One region of the Kitasatospora sp. NPDC048715 genome, then DNA from elsewhere that is predicted to be linked to it. Evidence: predicted binding sites of a transcription regulator. Region 1 holds the regulator's gene; each other region holds the start of a gene.
What was found. The regulator HrcA, encoded in region 1, represses chaperone genes, less so after heat shock. The targets are predictions, from matches to a motif close to TTNGCACTCNGNNNNNCNGAGTGCNAA.
Positions count from the first base shown of each region.

Region 2: the regulator HrcA is predicted to act here: its motif matches at 5,648-5,674, upstream of groES (co-chaperone GroES).
Region 3: the regulator HrcA is predicted to act here: its motif matches at 3,122-3,148, upstream of ACGFSC_RS39415 (FmdB family zinc ribbon protein).

Region 1 is NZ_JBICVH010000010.1:153,164-160,844, forward strand. Features, by position in the region: gene ACGFSC_RS20150 (Uma2 family endonuclease) at 1-55, shown strand, start outside; gene ACGFSC_RS20155 (DUF3097 domain-containing protein) at 46-879, opposite strand; gene ACGFSC_RS20160 (hypothetical protein) at 911-1,495, opposite strand; gene htpX (zinc metalloprotease HtpX) at 1,528-2,448, opposite strand; gene hrcA (heat-inducible transcriptional repressor HrcA) at 2,738-3,772, shown strand; gene dnaJ (molecular chaperone DnaJ) at 3,849-4,988, shown strand; gene ACGFSC_RS20180 (16S rRNA (uracil(1498)-N(3))-methyltransferase) at 5,064-5,813, shown strand; gene ACGFSC_RS20185 (PDZ domain-containing protein) at 5,945-7,681, shown strand, end outside.
Region 2 is NZ_JBICVH010000001.1:764,908-772,588, reverse strand. Features, by position in the region: gene shbA (RNA polymerase sigma factor ShbA) at 1-282, opposite strand, end outside; gene ACGFSC_RS03625 (response regulator transcription factor) at 729-1,340, opposite strand; gene ACGFSC_RS03620 (WhiB family transcriptional regulator) at 1,903-2,229, shown strand; gene ACGFSC_RS03615 (LysR family transcriptional regulator) at 2,329-3,327, opposite strand; gene groL (chaperonin GroEL) at 3,460-5,085, opposite strand; gene groES (co-chaperone GroES) at 5,202-5,507, opposite strand; gene ACGFSC_RS03600 (hypothetical protein) at 5,999-6,328, shown strand; gene ACGFSC_RS03595 (class I SAM-dependent methyltransferase) at 6,370-7,554, shown strand; gene ACGFSC_RS03590 (polysaccharide deacetylase family protein) at 7,576-7,681, opposite strand, start outside.
Region 3 is NZ_JBICVH010000028.1:34,002-41,682, reverse strand. Features, by position in the region: gene ACGFSC_RS39425 (potassium/proton antiporter) at 1-1,264, shown strand, start outside; gene ACGFSC_RS39420 (MFS transporter) at 1,660-3,033, shown strand; gene ACGFSC_RS39415 (FmdB family zinc ribbon protein) at 3,160-3,477, shown strand; gene ACGFSC_RS39410 (hypothetical protein) at 3,845-4,129, shown strand; gene mscL (large conductance mechanosensitive channel protein MscL) at 4,160-4,579, shown strand; gene ACGFSC_RS39400 (hypothetical protein) at 4,615-4,836, opposite strand; gene ACGFSC_RS39395 (sigma-70 family RNA polymerase sigma factor) at 5,026-5,997, opposite strand; gene ACGFSC_RS39390 (phosphatase PAP2 family protein) at 6,422-7,270, shown strand; gene ACGFSC_RS39385 (carbon-nitrogen hydrolase family protein) at 7,372-7,681, shown strand, end outside.

The DNA of each region.
Region 1 (7,681 bases):
GCTGGATCTGCTCGACATCACGCTGGACACCTCGGAGTTCCGGACCTACTCCTGACCCGGCAGGGCCGTAAAGTCGATCAGTTCCTCCACCCGGCCCAGCAGTTCGGGTTCCAGGTCCTTGTAGCTGTCCACCTTCGACAGGATGTGCTTCCAGGCCGCCGGGGTGTCCACCGGCCAGCCGAGGCGGCGGCAGGTGCCCTCCTTCCAGTCCTCGCCCCGCGGGACGGCGGGCCAGCCGGGGATGCCCACGCTGGAGGGCTTCACGGCCTGCCAGATGTCGATGTAGGGGTGGCCGACGACCAGCACCGAGTCGCCGGTGACCCGGGCGGCGATGCGGTGCTCCTTCGTCCCCGGCAGCAGGTGGTCGACCAGGACGCCGAGGCGGCGGCCGGGGCCGGGCGCGAAGTCGGCGACGATCGCGGGCAGGTCGTCGATGCCGCGCAGGTACTCGACGACGACGCCCTCGATCCGCAGGTCGTCGCCCCAGACCCGCTCGACCAGCTCGGCGTCGTGCCGGCCCTCGACGTAGATCCGGGACTCGCGGGCGACCCGGGCGCGGGCGTTCGGGACGGCGACGGAGCCGGAGGCGGTGCGGCCCGGCGTCCGGGCGGGAGCCGGGCCGGCCGGGCGGACCAGGGTGACGGCACGGCCCTCCAGCAGGAAGCCGCGCGGCACCAGCGGGAACACCCGGTGCTTGCCGAACCGGTCCTCCAGGGTGACGGTGAACCCCTCGGCGGTCTTCTCGCAGCGCACCACCGCCCCGCAGAAGCCGGTCGCCGCCTCCTCGACCACCAGGTCCCGCTCGGCGGGCACCTCCGGGGCGGGCCGCTGTTTCTTCCACGGCGGGGTCAGGTCGGGTCCGTACTGGCGGCTGCGCATACGGGTGATCATAGGGACGGCGGACGGTGTGTCAGAGGCCCGGCGCGCCCCAGACCGGGAACCAGCGGCTCAGGTCCTTCTCCAGCCGCAGGTCGTTCCCCAGCATCGCGTTGACCTGCAGCTCCAGCGGGCTGTTGCGCTTCTCCCCGCCGCCGGGCATCGGGGCGAAGGGATAGAACGTCCCGCGCTTGTAGAGGTAGACCAGGGCCAGCGACCGCCCCTGCGGATCGCGGAAGGCGACCAGCGAGCAGAGCAGCTGCGGCCCGAAGCCGTTCGCCTCCAGCTCGCTGTTGACCGCGTGCAGGTCGTTGACCAGCTCCGGCAGTTCGTCGGGCCGGTGCCGGGCGAGCAGCCAGGAGTAGCCGTAGTCGTCCTTGGAGGCCTCCACCGGGACGCCGCCGCGCTCGGTGTCGGCGTCCAGCAGGGCCCGGACCTGCTGCTCGACCTGGACGAAGGCCGCGCCCTCGACGGCCGCGAAGCAGACCGAGCCGAGCCCGGTGGGGGTGAACCCGGCCCCGGCCTCCAGGGTGAGCGCGGCGGACGGCACGCCGAACAGCTGGTCGAGGTCGGGCTTGACGGGCTTGGTGCGGCCGAACAGGGTGTCCAGGATTCCCACGGCGGTCCTTTCGCGTCAGGGGCTCGGCGGGTTCAGTGGCCGAGCTGCTCGGAGATCCTCGCCAGCTGCTCCAGCCGCTTCTCCAGGCTGGGGTGGGTGGAGAACAGCTGCGAGGCGGCCTCCCGGGCGCTCAGCGCGGGGGCGAAGTAGAAGGCGTTGTACGGCTGCGCCTGGCGCAGGTCCTTGCTGGGGATGGCCGCGATCTGCCCGGTCACCTTGGTGAGCGCCGAGGCCAGGGCGCTGGGCCGGCCGGTGAGCTGGGCGGCGGCCCGGTCGGCGGCCAGTTCGCGGTAGCGGGAGAGCAGCCGGGTGAGCAGGAAGCTGATCGCGTAGACGACGATCGACACCAGCGGGATGATCAGCGCCAGGATGGCGGCGTTCTGGTCGTTGTTGTTGCGCCCGCCGCCCATGAACCCGCCGTACACGGCGATCCGGGTCATCGCCCCGGCGAGGACGCCGAGGAACCCGGCGATCGTCATCACCGCGACGTCCCGGTGGGCGACGTGCGACAGCTCGTGCGCGAGGACTCCCTCCAGCTCCTCCGGTTCCAGCCGGCGCAGCAGCCCGGTGGTCACGCAGATCACCGCGTTCTGCGGGTTGCGGCCGGTGGCGAAGGCGTTCGGCATGTCGTTGTCGGCGACCGCCACCCGCGGTTTGGGCATGTCGGCCAGGGCGCAGAGCCGGTCGACGGTGCCGTGGAGTTGGGGGAACTGTTCCGGGGACACCTGGCGGGCGCCCATCGCCCGTTCGGTGATCTTGTCGCTGAACCAGAACTGGGCCACGAACAGCCCGCCGGAGATCAGGACGATCAGTGGCCAGGCGCCGCGCAGCAGCGCGATCAGCAGGCCGGTGAAACCGACGTACAGCAACCCGATCACGAACATCGTCGCGACCATGCGGCCGGTCAGGCCGCGGTCGGGCGCGAAACGGGTGTGCTGGCCCGAGCTCGACATCGCTTGCTCCTCCGTTCGCCGTCGCTTTCGATGCTGCCACCCGGACGGCCTCCCGGCACCACCCCGGTGCCGGGAGGATCGAACCGCCGGGGCCCCGCGGGCCGTGTCCGGAACTGCGGGGAGGATCACGCCCCTCGGGCCGTTCCTGCCGTAGGACCCGGGCCTTACACTGGCAGGTACGGTTCTGGCACTCGTACGTTCAGAGTGCCAAGACCGGGGGCCTCCCGGAGCGGCCCGCAGCAGTGAGGGACACAGTCGGACAACGTGCGAAGACGGAGGTGCGTGCCCCATGGCCGGTGAGGTCCGCCAGCTGGACGAACGCAAGCTCGCCGTACTCCGCGCGATCGTGCAGGACTACGTGGGCACCGAGGAGCCGGTCGGCTCCAAGGCCCTGGTGGAACGGCACAACCTCGGGGTCTCGCCGGCGACCGTCCGCAACGACATGGCGGCGCTGGAGGAGGAGGGCTACATCCACCAGCCACACACCAGCGCCGGCCGCATCCCGACCGACAAGGGGTACCGCCTCTTCGTCGACAAGCTCGCCGAGATCAAGCCGATGAGCGCCCCCGAGCGCCGGGCCATCCGGCACTTCCTGGACGGCGCGGTCGACCTGGACGACGTGGTCGCCCGCACCGTGCGGCTGCTCGCCCAGCTGACCCGGCAGGTCGCGGTGGTGCAGTACCCCTCGCTGACGCGCTCCACCGTCCGGCACATCGAGCTGGTGGCGCTGGCCCCGGCCAAGGTGATGCTGGTACTGATCACCAACACCGGCCGGGTCGAGCAGCGGATGGTCGACTGCCCGGGCTCGGTCGGCGAGACGGTGCTGGCGGACCTGCGGGCCCGGATCAACGCGAGAGCCGCCGGCCGGCGCCTCCCGGAGGTCCCGGGGCTGCTGGAGGAACTGCCGGCGCTGTTCGAGCAGGCCGACCGGCCGACGGTCAGCACGGTCCTGGCGACCCTGTTCGAGACGCTCGCCGAGCAGAACGAGGAGCGGATCATGCTGGCCGGCACGGCCAACCTGACCCGCTTCGGGCACGACTTCCCGCTCACCATCCAGCCGGTGCTGGAGGCCCTGGAGGAGCAGGTCATCCTGCTCCGCCTCCTGGGTGAGACCGCGGACGCCGCGATGACGGTCCGGATCGGGCGGGAGAACGCCTATGAAGGGCTGAATTCCACCTCGATCGTTTCGGTCGGCTACGGTTCGGGCGACGAGAGCGTGGCGAAACTGGGTGTGATCGGTCCGACCCGGATGGACTACCCCGGCACAATGGGGGCGGTGCGAGCGGTGGCACGGTACGTGGGCCAGATCCTGGCCGAGTCCTAGCAAGGGCCACCGTTAGAATTTTTAACGGTGGCGTCCAGTCGCAGCACTACTACAGGCGGAACAAGCGGAGCATTTGGTGGCCACGGACTACTACGCGGTACTCGGCGTCCGACGGGATGCGGGGCAGGACGAGATCAAGAAGGCGTTCCGGCGCCTGGCACGCGAACTGCACCCGGACGTCAACCCGGACCCGAAGACGCAGGAGCGGTTCAAGGAGATCAACGCCGCCTACGAGGTGCTCTCCGACCCGCAGAAGCGTCAGGTCTACGACCTCGGCGGGGACCCGCTGTCCCCGGGCGGCGGCGGTGCCGGCGGCTTCGGCGCCGGCGCGGCGGGCTTCGGCTTCTCCGACATCATGGACGCCTTCTTCGGCGCCGCGGCCGGCCAGCGCGGCCCGCGCTCGCGCACCCGCCGCGGCCAGGACGCCATGATCCGGCTGGAGATCACCCTGGAGGAGGCCGCGTTCGGCACCACCAAGGAACTCCAGGTCGACACCGCCGTCACCTGCACCACCTGCAGCGGCGAGGGCGCGGCCCCCGGCACCTCGGCGCAGACCTGTGACATGTGCCGGGGCAAGGGCGAGGTCTCCCAGGTCACCCGGTCCTTCCTGGGCCAGGTCATGACCTCCCGCCCCTGCCCGCAGTGCCAGGGCTTCGGCACCGTCGTGCCGACCCCGTGCCCGGAGTGCGCCGGCGACGGCCGCGTGCGCGCCCGCCGCACCCTGACCGTCAAGATCCCGGCCGGCGTCGACAACGGCACCCGGATCCAGCTGGCCGGCGAGGGCGAGGTCGGCCCCGGCGGCGGCCCGGCCGGCGACCTGTACGTCGAGATCGCCGAGACCACCCACACCATCTTCCAGCGGCGCGGGGACGACCTGCACTGCACCGTCACCATCCCGATGACGGCGGCCTCGCTCGGCACCCGGGTGCCGCTGCAGACCCTGGACGGCCTGGAGGAGGTCGACATCCGGCCCGGCACCCAGTCCGGCCAGTCGATCCCGCTGCACGGCCGGGGCATCACCCACCTGCGCGGCGGCGGCCGGGGCGACCTGATAGTGCACGTCGAGGTGAAGACGCCCACCAAGCTCGACGCCGAGCAGGAGGAGCTGCTGCGCCGCCTCGCGGTGCTGCGCGGCGAGGAGCAGCCGTCCGGCCAGTTCGCGCCGGGCCAGCAGGGCCTGTTCTCCCGCCTGAAGGACGCCTTCAACGGCCGGTAGTCGTCCGCGGAGGGGTGCCGGGGGATCCCGGCACCCCTTCCGTGTTCCCGTCCCACTCCTGGAGGTTCCCCCGTCATGACCGCGCCCGTCTTCGTCGTCGAGACCGAGCGGATCGCCGCCGCCGTGCCCGGGGCCGTGGTGCGCCTGGACGGCCCGGAGGGGCGGCACGCGGCCGCGGTGAAGCGGCTGGAGCCGGGCGAGGCGGTCACCCTGGCCGACGGGCTGGGACTCGGGGTGGACGGCACGGTCGCCGAGGTGCTCGGCAAGGACGCGATCGACGTGACGGTCGCCGCCGTGCGCCGGGAGCCGGAGCCCGCGCCGCGGATCGTGGTCGTCCAGGCGCTGCCCAAGGGCGACCGCGGCGAGCTGGCCGTGGAGACGATGACCGAGGTCGGCGTGGACGTGGTGATCCCGTGGTCCGCCTCGCGCTGCATCACCCAGTGGAAGGGCGAGCGCGGCGCCAAGGCGCTCGCCAAGTGGCGGGCCACCGCCCGGGAGGCGGGCAAGCAGTCCCGCCGGCTGCGCTTCCCCGAGGTCCGCGAGCCGATGACCACCCGGCAGCTGGCGCCGGTGCTGGCGCGGGCCGCGTTCGCCGCCGTGCTGCACGAGGAGGGCGCCGAGCCGCTGGCGCACGCCGGACTGCCGGAGGGCGGGGACATCGTGCTGGTGGTTGGCCCCGAGGGCGGGGTCTCCCCGGAGGAGCTGGCCGCCTTCGCCGAGGCGGGCGCCAAGCCGTACCGGCTGGGCTCCTCGGTGCTGCGCACCTCGACCGCCGGGGTGGCCGCCGGCGCGCTGCTGCTCGGGCGCACCGGCCGCTGGTCGTGACGGCTGCCGTGCAGGCGGTCGGGGCGGCCCGCGGGGCGGTTCCCGGGAGGGCGTAACAGCCCTCTGCGGGCGGCGCCGGAAGTCTGGGAAAAACGGCGCGGATCGTACGCGCACCTGCTTAGGCTGGCCGGGTGACGGACTCCCTGAGCACCTCCTCGAACAGCTCGGCGGGCGCCTACCTGCGCCATCCCCACCTGCACGGCGACCTGGTCGCCTTCGTCGCCGAGGACGACCTCTGGCTCGCCCCGCTGGACGGCGGCCGGGCCTGGCGGCTGACGGCGGACCACCTGCCGGTCCACCACCCGAGGTTCTCCCCGGACGGGCGGCACCTCGCCTTCACCTCCACCCGGGACGGCGCGCCCGAGGTGCACGTGGTGCCGGTGGACGGCGGCCCGTCGCGCCGGCTCACCCACTGGGGCAGCCACCAGACCCGGGTGCTCGGCTGGACCGCCGACGGCCGCCCGATCGCCGCCACCGCCGCGGGCGAGGCCAGTTTCCGCCGCACCTGGGCGCACGCCGTGCCGCTGGACGGCGGCGAGCCGCAGCGGCTGCCGTACGGGCCGGTCGGCGGGCTCGCCTTCGAGCCGGGCGGGGACCGGGTGCTGCTGAGCAGCGTCAACGGTCGCGACCCGGCCTGGTGGAAGCGGTACCGGGGCGGGCGGGCCGGCAAGCTGTGGCTGGGCCGGGACGAGTTCGTCCGCGTCCACGCGGAGCTGGACGGGCAGCTGGACTCCCCGCTGTGGGTGGCCGGGCCGGGCGGGCGGGACGGCCGGATCGCCTTCCTGTCCGACCACGAGGGCGTCGGCGAGCTGTGGTCCAGCGGCCCGGACGGCACCGACCTGCGCCGCCACACCGCCGACCCGGACGGCTTCTACGCCCGCGGCGCCACCACCGACGGCACCCGGGTGGTCCTCCACCGGGCCGGCGACCTCTGGCTGCTGGACGACCTGGACGGTGTCGAGCCGCGCCGGCTGGACGTCCGCCTCGCCGGTCCGCGGGCCGGGCGCCGCCCCCGCCCGGTGCCCGCCGCGCACTGGCTGGACTCCGTCGCCCCCGACCGCACCGGCCGGGGCAGCGCCGTGGTGGTGCGCGGCAGCGTGCACTGGCTGACCCACCGCGAGGGCCCGGCCCGGGTGCTGGACGAGACCCCGGGCGTGCGCGGGCGGCTGGTCCGGGTGGTGCCGGGCGAGGACGGCGCCCAGGGCGTGCTGTGGGTGTCCGACGCCGAGGGCGAGGACGCCCTGGAGTTCGCCCCCGACCTGCACGGCGCCGAGCGCCGCCGGCTGGCCGCCGGGCAGCTCGGCCGGGTCAACTCGCTGGTGGTCTCCCCGGACGGCAAGCAGGCCGCGCTCGGCGTGCACGACGGCCGGGTGCTGCTGGTCTCGCTGGCCGACGGTGCCGTGCACGAGCTGGACCGCAGCGCCGACGGAGAGGCCGGCGGGCCGGCCTTCAGCCCGGACTCGGCCTGGCTGGCCTGGTCGCGCCCGGTGCGCGGGATGGGCCCCCACTCGCTGCGCCAGATCGTGCTGGCCAACCTGGCCACCCGGACGGTCGGCGAGGTCACCCAGCCGCGCTTCGTGGACACCTCGCCCTCCTTCACCGCGGACGGGCGCTACCTGGCCTTCCTGTCGGTGCGCAACTTCGACCCGGTCTACGACGCGCACGTCTTCGACCTGTCCTTCCCGAACGGCTGCCGCCCCTACCTGGTCACGCTGGCCGCCGACACGCCCTCCCCGTTCGGGCCGCAGCGGGCCGGGCGCCCGCTCGGCGGGGAGGAGGACGAGCCGAAGGCCCGGAAGGCGGACGGCGAGGAGGCGGCGGCCGACGCCGCGCCGGTGACCAGGGTGGACCTGGACGGCATCGCCGAC
Region 2 (7,681 bases), on a different contig from region 1:
CCCGTACACGAAGGCCTCGAACGGGCGCCCCTGGTCCTTGTACCGGGGCAGCGCGCAGAGCACGGCCACGCAGACCTCCTGCGCGACGTCGTCCACGTGGTGCCGGGCCCCGCCGGGCAGCCGGACCAGCCGGGCGCGGCAGTACCGCAGCGCCAGCGGGTGGACGTAGGCGAGCAGCGCGTCGATCGCCGGGCCCTCGCCGCGGACCGCGGCCGCGACCAGTTCGCCCATCAGCGGCGAGCCGCCCGTGCCGAGCACCGGCGGGCGGTCCGGGCCGGTCATGCCGACGGGACCGTCGGAGTCGGCGTACGACGGATCACGGCCCGGACCGGAGGGCTCGGCCTCCGCCGGGTCCGCCTGGCCGGCCGTACCGGCGACGTCGTCGCGCATCGGTCCATGGTGCCTGGTCGAGCGGGAAAACGCGGCACCGCGTCCGGAGTTGTGCACCGGAACGTTATGCGCTGCGGCACCGTAGGGCGTGCCCCGCACCACCGGCCCCTCCTGCACCGTGCCGCCTCCCGCCCCGCCGCGATCGGTGGTGGTCCCGTCCGTCGCGCCGTCCGCCGAGTGTCCTGCGGCTGCGTGGTTCGCCGCAGTGCCTGTCCGCTGGTCCCCGAGGTGCTCCACTCCTCCATGGTGCAACCTCGGGACCGTAACGTCACACGCCTGTGCGGCACCCGCTCCGGGAACCGCCGGCGGCACGCCGCACCCGGCGGCGCCGCCGGTGGTCAGCGGACCAGGCCCCAGCGGAAACCCAGCGCCACCGCGTGCGCCCGGTCGGAGGCCCCGAGCTTCTTGAACAGCCGTCGGGCGTGGGTCTTGACGGTGTCCTCGGAGAGGAACAGTTCACGGCCGATCTCGGCGTTGCTGCGGCCGTGGCTCATGCCCTCCAGCACCTGGATCTCACGCGCCGTCAGCGTCGGCGCCGCGCCCATGTCGGGGCTGCGCAGCCGGCGCGGGGCGAGCCGCCAGGTCGGGTCGGCGAGGGCCTGGGTGACGGTGGCCCGCAGCTCGGCGCGCGAGGCGTCCTTGTGCAGGTACCCGCGGGCGCCGGCGGCCACCGCGAGCGCGACGCCGTCGAGGTCCTCGGCGACGGTGAGCATGATGATCCGCGCGCCGGGGTCGGCGGACAGCAGCCGCCGGACCGTCTCGACCCCGCCGAGGCCGGGCATCCGGACGTCCATCAGAACGAGATCGGAGCGGTCGGCCACCCAGCGGCGGAGGACCTCCTCCCCGTTCGTCGCGGTGGTGACCCGGTCCACACCGGGTACGGTCGCGACCGCGCGGCGAAGCGCCTCGCGGGCGAGCGGGGAATCGTCGCAAACGAGAACGGAAGTCATGACCGTCGTCCTCCGCAGCTGATCCGCGTCACGTTGAGCCTCCTGGCTGGTACGAACCTCTCCGACACGGCCGATCGGCGACAGACTCCGTCCTGATCGCCCCAACCTGCCCGCGATCGTTCCCGACGTCCGGCGCCCGCTAACCGCCTCCGCACTTCCAACGACCGTCACTCGAATGAGTTACGGCCTTCGGGGCCATCTCCACCACTGTACGTGGCCAACCCATTACCGATCAGCCGCATCGCGGTGCACACGCCGCACTTTTGCGCAGCTCGCGCGCGGTGGGCGTACGACCCGCACACCGATTCGGCACGTCGCGCGCCCGTCGGCCACCCGATTGCCACGCCCGCGCCCGGCGGGGCCCTTGCCCACTATGCCCGTTTTTATAGCTTTCGTATGGTCATTGACTGTTGTGCCAGTGTGTGGGTGACTTGTCCATGGAGTTGCCTTAAGTCATATTTCCAGGTGTCCACACCAGTGCATCGAAGCCCCGCCGCACCGCTCGGCAGCAGCCCCGCCGAACGCCCGGCCGACGGCCGACAGCCTCTGAAGGGAATGAGCCATGGCAGATTTCTCCCGCCTCCCCGGTCCCAACGCGGACCTCTGGGACTGGCAGCTCTCCGCAGCCTGCCGTGGCGTGGACAGCTCGCTCTTCTTCCACCCCGAGGGCGAGCGCGGGGCCGCGCGCAGTTCGCGCGAGGCCAGCGCCAAGGAGGTCTGCATGCGCTGCCCGGTGATCGCCGAGTGCGCGGCGCACGCGCTGGCGGTCCGTGAGCCGTACGGCGTCTGGGGCGGGATGACCGAGGACGAGCGCGAGGAGATGCTGGGGCGCTCGCGGCACCGACTGGTCGAGGTCCCGCTGGCCCCGCCGGCGGTCGCCCAGCGCTAGACCCGACTCCGTGAGCGCCGTGAAGAAACGTTCCTTCGCGGCGCTTCAGCCTTCTGGCTCACCCTACGTACCGGACCCCCGCGGCCCCGTCACCCACCGTCAGCGATCGGCGGCCGCCCCCGCCAGCCGCTCCAGCATCAGCGCCACGGCCGGCACCTCCGCCAGGTCCGGCAGGGTCAGCGCGACCACCTGGCGAACCGCGGGCGCCCCGGAGGCCGTGTGCACCGGCACCGTCGACACGCCGTCAGGACGCACCGACCGGAGCGCCAGCCGGGGCAGCACCGCCACCCCCAGCCCGGCCGCCACCAGGCCGACCACCGCCGGGTAGTCGTCCGTCGCGAAGTCGATCCGCGGCTCGAAGCCCGCCCCGGCGCACAGCTCCACCAGGTGCCCCCGGCACTGCGGGCAGCCGGCGATCCACTGCTCCCCCGCCAGCTCGGCCAGCCCCACCGCCCCGCCCCGCCCCGCCAGCCCGTGGCCGGCGGGCAGCAGGCCCACCAGCGGGTCGTCCAGCAGCGGGGTGACCACCAGATCGGACCAGTCGGACCCCGCGGTCAGCTGCTGCGCCTCCAGATTGGCCTCGGCCCGGGCCTCGCGCGGCGTGCCGTGGGCCGGCGCCGGGAGCGCGACGGCGCCGTCGGACTGCGGGTAGCGGAAGGCCAGCGCGATCTCGCACTCGCCGCCGCGCAGCATCGCCAGCGACTCCGGCGGCTCCGCCTCGACCAGCGACACGCGCACCCCCGGATGGCCGTCCCGCAGGCGGGCGACCGCGGGCGGCACCAGGGTGGAACTCGCGGTCGGGAAGGAGACCAGCCGCACCCGCCCGGCCCGCAGCCCGGCGATCGCGGCCACCTCCTCCTCGGCGGCCGAGAGCCCGGCGAGGATTCCGGTGGCATGCTTGAGCAGGACCCGGCCGGCCTCGCTGAGCTGCATCCCGCGGCCCGAGCGGACCACCAGCGGGGTGTCCACCGACTTCTCCAGCGCCTTCATCTGCTGGCTGATGGCGGGCTGCGTACACCCCAGCTCGCGGGCGGCGGCGGAGAAGGAGCCGGTGCGGGCGACGGCACGCAGGACGCGCAGATGGCGGGCCTCGATCATGCCTCAGTTATAAGGCAATCTTTGCATTCTGCAAAATTCTACTGATAGTTGAACGGTGAAGGTGAACGCCGGAGGCCCGGCCCGCCACCCCTCGCGGGGCGCGGACCGGGCCTCCGGTCAGGCGTCGGAGCCTCAGTGCGAGTGGCCGTGGCCGTGGCCGTGACCGTTGTCGGCCTCCTCCTCCTTCTTCTCCACCACGAGGGTCTCGGTGGTGAGAAGCAGGGAGGCGATCGAGGCGGCGTTCTCCAGGGCGGAGCGGGTGACCTTGACCGGGTCGATGACGCCGGCCTTCACCAGGTCGCCGTACTCACCGGTGGCGGCGTTGTAGCCCTGGCCGGCCTCCAGCTCGGAGACCTTGGAGGTGATGACGTAGCCCTCCAGGCCGGCGTTCTGGGCGATCCAGCGCAGCGGCTCGTGCAGCGCCTTGCGGACGACCGCGACACCGGTCGCCTCGTCGCCCGACAGGCCCAGGCCACCGTCCAGCACCTTGGCGGCGTGGACCAGGGAGGCGCCACCGCCGGCGACGATGCCCTCCTCGACCGCGGCACGGGTCGCCGAGATGGCGTCCTCCAGGCGGTGCTTGCGCTCCTTCAGCTCCACCTCGGTGGCGGCGCCGACCTTGATGACGCAGACGCCGCCGGCCAGCTTGGCCAGGCGCTCCTGCAGCTTCTCGCGGTCCCAGTCGGAGTCGGTCGCGGCGATCTCGCCCTTGATCTGGGCGACGCGGCCGGCCACGGCCTCGGAGTCACCGGCGCCGTCGACGACGGTGGTCTCGTCCTTGGTGATGGTCACGCGGCGGGCGGTGCCCAGCACGTCCAGGCCGACCTGGTCGAGCTTGAGGCCGACCTCCTCGGAGATGACCGTGCCGCCGGTCAGGACGGCCAGGTCGCCGAGGATCGCCTTGCGGCGGTCGCCGAAGCCCGGGGCCTTGACGGCGACGGCGTTGAAGGTGCCGCGGATCTTGTTGACGACCAGGGTCGACAGCGCCTCGCCGTCGACGTCCTCGGCGATGATCAGCAGCGGCTTGGAGGCACCGCCCTGGAGGATCTTCTCCAGCAGCGGCAGCAGCTCCTGGATGGAGGAGATCTTGCCCTGGTTGATCAGGATGTACGGGTCCTCCAGGACCGCCTCCTGCCGCTCCGCGTCGGTGACGAAGTACGGCGACAGGTAGCCCTTGTCGAACTGCATGCCCTCGGTGAAGTCCAGCTCCACGCCGAAGGTGTTCGACTCCTCGACGGTGATGACACCGTCCTTGCCGACCTTGTCGATCGCCTCGGCGATCAGCTCGCCGACCTGGGTGTCCTGGGCGGAGAGCGACGCGACGGCGGCGACGTCGTCCTTGCCCTCGATCTCGCGGGCGATCGAGAGCAGGTGCTCGGAGACGGCGGCGACGGCCTTGTCGATGCCCTTCTTCAGGGCGGCCGGGCCGGCACCGGCGGCGACGTTGCGCAGACCCTCGTTGACCAGGGCCTGGGCCAGCACGGTGGCGGTGGTGGTGCCGTCACCCGCGACGTCGTTGGTCTTGGTGGCGACCTCCTTGACGAGCTGCGCGCCAAGGTTCTCGTACGGGTCGTCCAGCTCGACCTCGCGGGCGATGGTGACACCGTCGTTGGTGATGGTCGGGGCGCCGAACTTCTTGTCGATGACGACGTTGCGGCCCTTGGGGCCGATGGTCACCTTGACGGTGTCGGCCAGCTTGTTGACACCGCGCTCCAGCGAGCGGCGGGCGTCCTCGTCGAACTGCAGGATCTTCGCCATGTTCCCTATTCCCTCGGGGCTGCGGCCGGCCCACCGGCCGCCGAACTACGTGAACCAACAACCACGCCCCGGGCCCCTGTCACTTGGGACACGGATCCGGGGCGGGTCGGAACGTCTTACTTCTCGATGATCGCGAGGACGTCGCGGGCGGAAAGCACCAGGTACTCCTCGCCCTGGTACTTCACCTCGGTGCCGCCGTACTTCGAGTACAGGACGATGTCACCCACGGCGACGTCGAGCGGCAGACGCTGGCCGTCCTCGAAGCGGCCCGGGCCGACGGCCAGGACGACGCCCTCCTGGGGCTTCTCCTTGGCGGTGTCCGGGATAACCAGGCCGGAGGCCGTGGTGGTCTCGGCGTCGAGCGGCTGGACCACAATGCGGTCCTCGAGCGGCTTGATGGCAACCTTGCTGCTGGTGGTCACGTCCGAGCTCCCCTTCGGAGATTACGGGGTTTTCTAACGGGTAGGGCGATCCTGCGGGCCTGCCGTCGCGGGGGTCAGACACACGTCGTCGCGTTAGCACTCTCCCGGTGGGGAGTGCCAAGGACGACCATAGGGCCGTGTTAGCACTCAGTCAACCAGAGTGCCAACGACGCGCCCTGGGACTCCCGGTTCCGCGGGTGAGCAGCCGCACTCGCGTGCGCCCCGGCCCGGCCCCCGCGGACTCCTGCCGTGACCTCGATCCCGGTGCGTCCGACCCCTGTGCGCGGGCCCGTCGCACCCGTCGGCCGGCCCGCCGACGGACCCGCCGCCCCGCCCACCGGAAGTCGAGCGGGCGTCCGGATTCCCGTACCCATGTACGGACGGCGCTCCCTCGGGCAGACTCCTGCCATGACGGACACCCCGGTACGCGTCGGCCCCTCCGGCGCGAAGGACGCCCCGCCCGCGCCGCCGCTCGTCCCGGGGGCGTTCCGGTGATCCGAGCGGCCGCCCCGTCCGCGCCGCCGCGGATCCACTGGGCGGCGGACCTGGTGCTCGCTGCGGTGGTGCTCGCGGTGACCGCCGTCGCGGTGTTCCTCGGATCGCTCGTGCTCAACGTGCTGAAGCTGCTCGCCCTGTACGGCCCCGGGACGGTGGCCCTGGACGTCTTCGGCGTCGTGGTCCTGCTCGTGCTGCTGACCCTGACCTTCCGGGGCACCCGGCGGCTCGGCTACCGGATCACGCCGTACGCCGCGGTGGCCGCGGCACCGCTGGGCGTGCTCGTGGGCTGGCTCGCCTCCGGCATCCCCGTCATCGGCCGGTGACCGCCGCACCGCTGCGGTGACCGACCGGCCGAGCGGCGAGAATGGCCCCCGTGGACACCGAGAACCTCCAGCCGCTGCTGACGCCCGAGGGCCAGGCCCTGCTCGCCGAACTGCGCGAGTTCACCCCCGAGGAGGAGCTGGCGCTGGCGACCCGTCTGCGCCGGGAGCATCCGGCGGAGCTGGTCTCGGCGGCCTTCGGGCAGGCGCGGCTGCGGCAGCGGGCGCGGGCGAAGTTCGGGGCGGACGCCGACCTGATGTACTTCACGCCCAACGGGGTCGAGCAGTCCACCCGGCGCAGCGTGGCCGAGTGGCGGGCGCAGCGGTTCGCCGCGCTGGGCGTCCGACGGCTGGCGGACCTGTGCTGCGGCATCGGCGGGGACGTGCTGGCGCTGGCCCGGGCGGGCATCGAGGTGCTGGCCGTCGACAAGGACCCGGCGGCCTGCGCCGCCACCGCGGCCAACGCCGCCGCCCTGGGCCTGTCCGAGCTGGTCGAGGTGCGCTGCGCGGACGTCGCCGAGGTGGACGTCACCGGCTACGACGCGGTGTTCACCGACCCGGCCCGGCGCACCTCGCGCGGCCGGGTGTTCGACCCGGAGGCGTACGCCCCGCCGCTCTCCTGGGCGATCGAGGCCGGCCGGCGGACCCCGATCGGCGCGCTGAAGGTCGCGCCGGGCATCCCGCACGAGGCCGTGCCGCGGGACGCCGAGGCCGAGTGGGTCTCCGACCACGGCGACGTCAAGGAGGCGGTGCTCTGGTTCGGCACCAGGGCCGCGAGCCCGCACCGCGCCACCCTGCTGCCGCAGGGCGCCAGCCTGACCGGCGGCGACCTGCCCGACCCGCCGGCCGGCCCGGTCGGGCGGTACCTGTACGAGCCGGACGGCGCGGTGATCCGGGCCCACCTGGTGGCCGAGGTGGCCGGGCAGGTGGGCGGCCGGCTGATCGACCCGAAGATCGCCTACCTGACCTCGGACGAGCTGGTCGCCACCCCGTACGCGCACGCCTTCGAGCTCACCGACGTGCTGCCGTTCCACATCAAGAAGCTGAAGGCGCTGCTGCGCGAGCGGGCGGTCGGCACGGTGGTGATCAAGAAGCGCGGGATGGCGATCACCCCGGAGGAGCTGCGCCGCCAGCTCAAGCCCTCCGGGCCGAACAGCGTCACGGTGATCCTCAGCCGCACCGACAACGGGCCGCTGATGATGCTGGGACAGCCGGTCGCGGCGTCCTAGGGGGTCGACCCGCGGCCTCGGTCACACGGGTGGCTGGATGTAGTCCTCCAGCCGCGCCACCGAGAAGCCCTGCTCCTGTATCCGGGCCAGCAGGTCGCCGAACATCTGGGTCATCGTGGCGCCCTTG
Region 3 (7,681 bases), on a different contig from region 1:
GGGCGGCCTCAAGACCAGCTGGCGGGAGATCAAGCCGGTCATGCCGGCCGCGACCGTGCTCGCCACCGTCGGCGTCGGCATCAGCGTCTTCGCCACCGCCGCCGGCGCGCACTGGCTGGTCGGCCTGGACTGGCGCACCTCACTGCTGCTGGGCGCCATCGTCTCCTCGACCGACGCGGCCGCCGTCTTCTCCGTGCTGCGGATGGTCCCGCTGCCGCACCGGCTCACCGGCCTGCTGGAGGCCGAGTCCGGCTTCAACGACGCGCCCGTGGTCATCCTGGTCGTCGCCTTCGCCACCACCGGGGAACTGGACACCTGGTACGTCCTGATCGGCACGATCGCCGCCGAACTGGCGATCGGCGCCGCGGTGGGCCTCGCCGTCGGAAAGATGGGCTCCTACGGGCTCAAGCACGTCGCACTGCCCTCCTCGGGCCTCTACCCGATCGCCGTGATGGCGCTCACCGTGCTCGCGTACGCCGGCGGCGCGCTGCTGCACGGCTCCGGCTTCCTCGCCGTCTACATCAGCGCGGTGATACTCGGGAACTCCAAGCTGCCGCACGGCCCCGCCGTCCGGGGCTTCGCCGACGGACTGGCATGGATCGGGCAGATCGGCATGTTCGTGCTGCTCGGGCTGCTCGTCACGCCCGAGACCATGGGCGACGCGGTGGTGCCCGCGCTGGTGATCGGCGGAGTGCTGGTGTTCCTGGCACGACCGCTGTCGGTGATGGTCTCGCTCACCCCGTTCAAGGTGCCGGCCCGCGAGCAGGCACTGCTGAGCTGGGCCGGACTGCGCGGGGCGGTGCCCATCGTGCTGGCCACCATCCCGGTGGTGTCCGGCGCGCACCGGGCCGAGGACGTCTTCAACATCGTCTTCATCCTCGTCGTCGTCTTCACCCTCCTCCAGGGGCCGACCCTGCCGTGGGTGGCCAAGCGGCTGCGGATCGACGAGGGCGACATGGGCCAGGACCTGGGCATCGAGTCCGCCCCGCTGGAGAAGCTGCACGGGCACCTGCTGTCGGTCGCGCTCTCCCCCACCTCGAAGATGTCGGGCGTGGAGATCGGCGAACTGCGGCTGCCCAAGGGGGCCGCGGTCACCCTGGTCGTGCGGGAGGGGAACTCCTTCGTGCCGGACAAGGCGACGGTGCTGCGCGGCGGGGACGAACTGCTGGTGGTCACCACGGACGAGGTCGGCGAGGCGGCGGAGCGGCGGCTGCGGGCCGTGGACAAGGGCGGCAAGCTCGCGGGGTGGCTGAACGGGCGGTGAGCGCGGGGGTCGGCTCGGCTCGGCCCCTTCACTGCTCGAAACCGGCTGGGGCGGGCCGTCACGGCCGCTCCGGCTCGCCCGGCCCGCCAGGCTCCTCCGGCCCGTCACGGCTGGGGCGGGCCGGAGGAGCCTGGGTCGGCCGAGGGTCGGCCGAGGGTATCTACGCGCGTAACTGATACGATGGTTCGATCATCCGTATAACCACCGCTAGACCACCCCCAATTTCTGCCTGACGCAGAGTTGGCGCGACCGCTCGGCGGCCGCGGTCCGGCTCCCGGCCACCACGCCGGACCGGCCCGGTATCTACCCCGGTCGACGCGCGAGAGGACGACTCTCGGCGCCGTCGGGGCCACACCATGCCCTGCCGCGCTACCAGGCAGCAGGAAGGACCGACCGTGACGGCGCGCCGAACGGTCGACACCGCCGCGGACCACGCGGCCACCCCCGCAGCTCCGGCCCCCGCCCGCGTCGGGTACGGCGAGCTGCTGCGCACGCCCGGGGCCTGGACGTTCCTGTCCCCCGCCCTCGTCGCGCGGCTGCCGTACGCGATGCTCAGCATGGGCATCCTGCTGCTCGTCACCCGGACCCACGGCTCGTACGGCACCGCCGGTACGGTCACCGCGGTCGCCGCCGTCGCCCAGGCCCTGGTCGGGCCGCAGACCGGGCGGCTCGCGGACCGCTACGGCCAGGCCGCGGTGCTCGTCCCGACCGTCCTGGTGCACGCGGCCGCGGTCGGCGCGCTGATCGCGCTCGCGCTCGGTCACGCGCCCGCCTGGAGCCTGTTCCTGGCCGCCGTCCCGGCCGGTGCGAGCGTTCCGCAGGTCGGCGCGATGGTCCGGGCCCGCTGGGTGGCCACGTTCACCGCGGACGGCGCCTCCGACGCCTCCGCGGCCCGGGTGAGCACCGCCTTCGCCTTCGAGTCCGTGACGGACGAGTTCACCTTCGTGATCGGCCCGATCCTGGCCTCCGGCATCGCCGCCCTCGCCAACCCGGCCACCGCCCTGGTCGCCGAGGCCGCGCTGACCCTCGTCGGCGGCCTGGCCTTCGCCGCCCAGCGGCGCACCGCCCCGGCCCGGATCGTGCCGCAGCCCGGCACCAAGCGCGCCTCGGCGCTCGCCTCCCCCGGCGTCCGCCTGCTGGCCGGGACCTTCCTCGGGGTCGGCGCGGTGTTCGGCGGCATGCAGGTGTCGGTGAACGCCTTCGCCGACTCGGTCGGGCAGCACGACGCCGGCGGCACCGTGTACGGGATCTTCGCCGGCGGCTCGATGCTGGCCGGCGTGCTGTACGGCGTGATCGCCTGGCGGCGGCCGGTGCAGCAGCGGATGCTGATCAGCTACACCCTGCTGGTGCTGGGCTGCTCGGTGCTGTGGGCGATGCCCAACCTGGTCGCGCTGACCGTCGCCGGGCTGGTCTGCGGACTGGCCATCGCGCCGACCCTGATCAGCGGCTACACCCTGGTCGAGACGCTGGTCGCGGACGGGGCCAAGACGGAGGCCTTCACCTGGCTGACCGGCGCGATCGGGCTGGGGCTGGCCGTCGGCTCGATGGCGGCGGGCCGGCTTATCGACGGGCACGGGCCCTCGACCGGGTTCCTGGTGCCGGTGGCCGGGGCCGGACTGGGGCTGATCGTGCTGCTCTCGCTGCGGCACCTGCTGGTGGCACCGGGACCCGGGGCGGCCGTCGCGGGCACCGCTCCGGCCCGGGGTTCGGGCGACGTCCCGGCGGAGCACGGCGGTGCCGGACGGCTGGTGGGCGCGGCCAAGGGCTGAGCGGGAGGCGGTCCGGTGGCCGGGCCCGGCCCATCTCACACCGGAGTCGCTGGACTGATCCCGCGGAATGCCGCATCATTGACCATCGTTAGCACTCATCAGGCGAGAGTGCCAGGAGGAAGACAAGTGCCCACGTACCAGTACCAGTGCACCGAGTGCGGCAACGGCCTGGAGGCGGTGCAGAAGTTCACCGACGAGGCGCTGACCACGTGCCCCGACTGCCAGGGACGACTCCGCAAGGTCTTCTCGGCCGTGGGCGTCGTGTTCAAGGGCTCCGGCTTCTACCGGACCGACAGCCGCTCGTCCTCCAGCAGCACGGTGGGCGCCGGGTCGTCATCGACCCCCTCGACGTCGTCCGCCACGTCCACGTCCTCCTCGGCTTCGTCCTCGTCGTCGAGCTCCGGCTCCTCGTCGTCGTCCAGCCCGGCTCCCGCCGCGAGCTGACCTCGGCACCGGGCCATCGGCCCGGGACGGCCCGCAGACCTCGGAGAGGCCCGTCGGCCCCGCTTCCACGCGGGGACGGCGGGCCTTTCCGCGTTCCCGTCGGCTCCGGCCGTCGGCCTCCCCGCTTTCCCCTCTTTCCCCTCTTCCCCCGCTTCCCCCCTCCTCCCCTTCTTGCCCCGCTGCGGCCCCATGGGCTTTCCGTCACCCCGGACGGGCCGGAGCAACTCGTGCGGGTGAACGAAGTTGTCCACAGGGCCCGGTTGTCCACAGGCCTGGGGAAATTGCTGTCCGAGTTCGCCGGAAACGCTCATCGTGTGGGCATCCGGTCCGCGAGGGGCCGGGCCGCCGACACTCCGGAGGTGCGTCGATGACGACCGCGAACTTCTCCCTGCCCCTGCCCCTCCCGCTGCCCGCGCCCGCCGTGCCGCCCCGGCAGGAGCTGCCGGGCTTCCCGCCGATCCGGCGCGGGTGCGGCGGGTGGCACCGCTGGCGCAGTGCGGTGCGACGGCGGGCCGGGGTGCCCGTCCTGGTGCTGCTCGCGGTGGCGGCGGCGCTGGCGCTGGGGCCCGCGCGGGCCGGTCTGCCGCCGCCCCAGGGGGGCGCGCTGGGCCGGACGGGTTGTCAATCCGGGACTGCGGAAGATCACCCGTAACCGGGGGGCGACTTCGTCGTTCGAGGCGGCATGAAGGGCTTCAAGGAATTCCTGCTGCGTGGAAATGTCATCGACCTCGCCGTGGCCGTGGTCATCGGCGCGGCTTTCACCAACATCGTCAACGCCTTCGTCAAGGGCGTGATCAATCCACTCGTCGGCGTCTTCGGGACGAAGGACCTCGCGTCCTACAGTTCCTGCCTCAAGGGGCCCTGCGAGGTGAGCCCGACCGGCGAGGTCACGTCCGGAATCCTCATCCTGTGGGGATCGGTGCTCAGCGCCGCAATCCAGTTCCTGATCACCGCGGCGGTCGTCTACTTCGTTCTGATCGTGCCCATGAACAAGCTGGCGGCCCACCGCAAGACCCTCGCCGAGAAGGCGGCGGACCTCGAAGCCAAGGAGGTCACCCTGCTGACCGAGATCCGCGACGCGCTGGTCGCGCCGCTGCGCTGACCGACGGGTGCCGGTCGGCGCCCGGTCCCCGTTCCTCAGCCCCCGTGGTGCGGCGGGCGCTGGCTCAGGTACCAGTCCAGCCCCCGTCCACCACCCTCCCCCGCCCCGGGGCGGGCACCCCAGCCCGCATCGGTGTCGTCGCTGGACTGCTGGTCCAACGGGTCCCGGAAGACCAGCCGGGCCTTGGCGGCCGCAGCCTCCCGGGGCTCCTGCGCCCGGTCCTGCTCCTGGCCCTTTTCCTGCCCCTGCTCGCTCACGCCGTCCACTCCGTCCACTCGTCCCTCCCCTCCAGCCTAAGAGCCCCGCGGCACGCCTCGGGCCCCGGTGCGGAACGCTCCGCGCCAGGGCCCGGATGAGGGCTCGGCCAGCGGGCCCGGCCGGCCCGTCGGACGGGCTGTCGGGCGGCCTGCCAGGCGGAACTGCCGGGTGGCCTGTCGGGTGGCCTGTCAGGCGGCTTCGAAGCCCGCGTGGTCGGCGATCTTCTTCAGCTCGGCCAGCGCGTGCTTCTCGATCTGGCGGATCCGCTCGCGGGTGAGGCCGTGCTGCTTGCCCACCTCGGTGAGGGTGCGCTCGCGGCCGTCCTCCATTCCGTAGCGGGAGCGGATGATCGAGGCGGTGCGGTCGTCCAACCGCCCGATCAGGTCGTCCAGTTCCTCGCGGCGGAGCATGACCATCACGGCGTCCTCGGGGGACGTGGCCCCGGTGTCCTCGACGAGGTCACCGAACTGGGTCTCGCCCTCGTCGTCGACCGACATGTTGAGGCTGACCGGGTCGCGCGCCCAGTCCAGCACGTCCTTGATCCGGGCCTCGGTGGTGTCCAGCTCGGCCGCTATCTCGGCCGGCTCCGCCTCACGGCCCAGCTCCTTGGACTTCTCCCGCTGCACCCGCCGGATCCGCCCGAGCTCCTCCACCAGGTGCACGGGCAGCCGGATGGTGCGGGACTGGTCGGCGATGGACCGGGTGATCGCCTGCCGGATCCACCACGTCGCGTACGTGGAGAACTTGAAGCCCTTGGCGTAGTCGAACTTCTCGACGGCGCGCACCAGGCCCGCGTTGCCCTCCTGGATGAGGTCCAGCAGCGGCAGGCCGCTGCGCGGGTAGCGACGGGCGACGGCGACCACGAGCCGGAGGTTGGACCGGATGAAGACGTCCTTGGCGCGCTCGGCGTCGGCGGCTATCGTCTCCAGCTCCTCGCGCGTGACGCCGTCGGGGAGTCCGCCCTCGTCCATCAGGTGCTGGGCGTACACGCCGGCCTCGATCCGCAGCGAGAGCTCGACCTCCTCGGCGGCATCGAGCAGGGGTGTCCTGGCGATCTCGTCGAGGTACATGCCGACCAGGTCGCGGTCGGCCTCAAGGTTGGTCGGGCGGGCCGCGCGACTCCGGTCGGCCCTGTCGCGAACGACGGCACGGGTGGCCATGCTTGCTCCCTTTGCTGGTATTGCCGAGGTCTGCCTGCCTGCCTCGTGAGGGCAAGAAGTGCGGGCCCCTGGAGGCACACACGTAACGATCCAACGAACAGAATCCGGACAACATTCCCAAGTCACTCAGATTCTTCCCGGCGATGCAGTATCCTGCCGGTTTTCACCCCGGCCTCGAACGCTGAGTGACCGGTCGGACGCATCCCGTACCATCGGCCAACTATCCCGGGAGCGATGTCTTCACTCGACCGACACGCTGCCGCCGCCCACCCGTTGAACCCGCGAACGGCCGCCGACGTTCCCCGCGTTCCCCGCTTTCCGCGGCCGCACGCACCCCGGCACACGCAGGTCCTCCTCACAAACGATGCCGAATCGCTATCACTCCGGCTCTTGCCCGGCACGGGACACTGGGAAGGTGTCAGTCATGCACCTGACCAACGGCACGAACCGCCTCACTGCGCGTAACCGCAGTCTCCTTCGGGACACCGCGCTCGCGCTGGGCTGTGCCGCACTGTTCGGCCTGCTGGCCGCTCCGGTGACCGGCCAGTGGCACCCGCTGGTCCGCTTCGACCAGGAGTGGATCGGCGAACTGCACACCTACGCCCGGGAACACCGGGTGTGGACCGCCTCCGTGCAGACGCTCTCGGACATCGGCGGCACCGTCACGATGCGGATGCTGCTCGGAATCGCCGCCGGGTGGCTCTGGTTGATCGGCGCACGGGTGCTGGCCGGCTGGGTGGCCGCCCAGGCGCTGGTCGGCTGGGGCGCCCAGTGGGCGCTGAAGCTGGCCTTCGGCCGCAGCCGCCCCTCCTTCACCGATCCGGTCTCGCACGCCGACGGCCCGGCCTTCCCCTCCGGACACGCCATGGCCTCGGCGATCACCTGCGCCGTCCTGGTCGGCCTGCTCTGGTACCGGGTCGGCCGGCGCGGCCGCACCGCCGCCTGCCTGGTGGCGGCGGCCACGGTGCTGACCATCGGCTGGACCCGGATCGCGCTCGGGGTGCACTGGCCCAGCGACGTCCTGGCCGGCTGGCTGGCCGCCGGCATCGTGCTGGGCACCGTGACCGCCGTGATCCAGGTCTGGCGCCCCGGCGCCCTGGCCCGGGACGTACGGCGGGTCAACTGGCGCACCAGGGACCGGGTCCAGCGGGTCGTCGTGTCGGGCGGGCGCTCCTCACGCACGGCCGCCCCGCTGGACGAGGACGGGCCGCACGGCCCGCCGGAGGAGGTCCCGGGCGACCCGTCCGGCCGGGCCGACGAGACCGTCCGCTGAGGCCTCGTCAACCCACGGCCCGCTCCCGGCCACCGCCGACCACCGCCGACCACCGCCGACCACCGCCGACCACCGCCGACCACCGCGCTAGCGTGGCGGCCATGCCCGACACCACCGCCCCCACCGCCCCCATCTCCTCCGCCGCGCCCGCCGGTTACCCCGTGCGCCCGCTGCGGATCGCCACCGTCCAGGCCCAGGCCGTGGCCGGTGACATACCCGCCAACGTCGCCCAGGCCGCCGAACTGATCCGCGAGGCCGCCCGGGCCGGCGCCCGGCTGGTGCTGTTCGCGGAGAAGGTCCTCTCCGGGTACGAGCCCGAGCTGATCAGCGCCGACCCCGTCAAGTACGCCGTCCAGACCGGCGATCCGCGCCTCACGCCGATCGCCGAGGCCTGCCGCGAGACCGGCACCG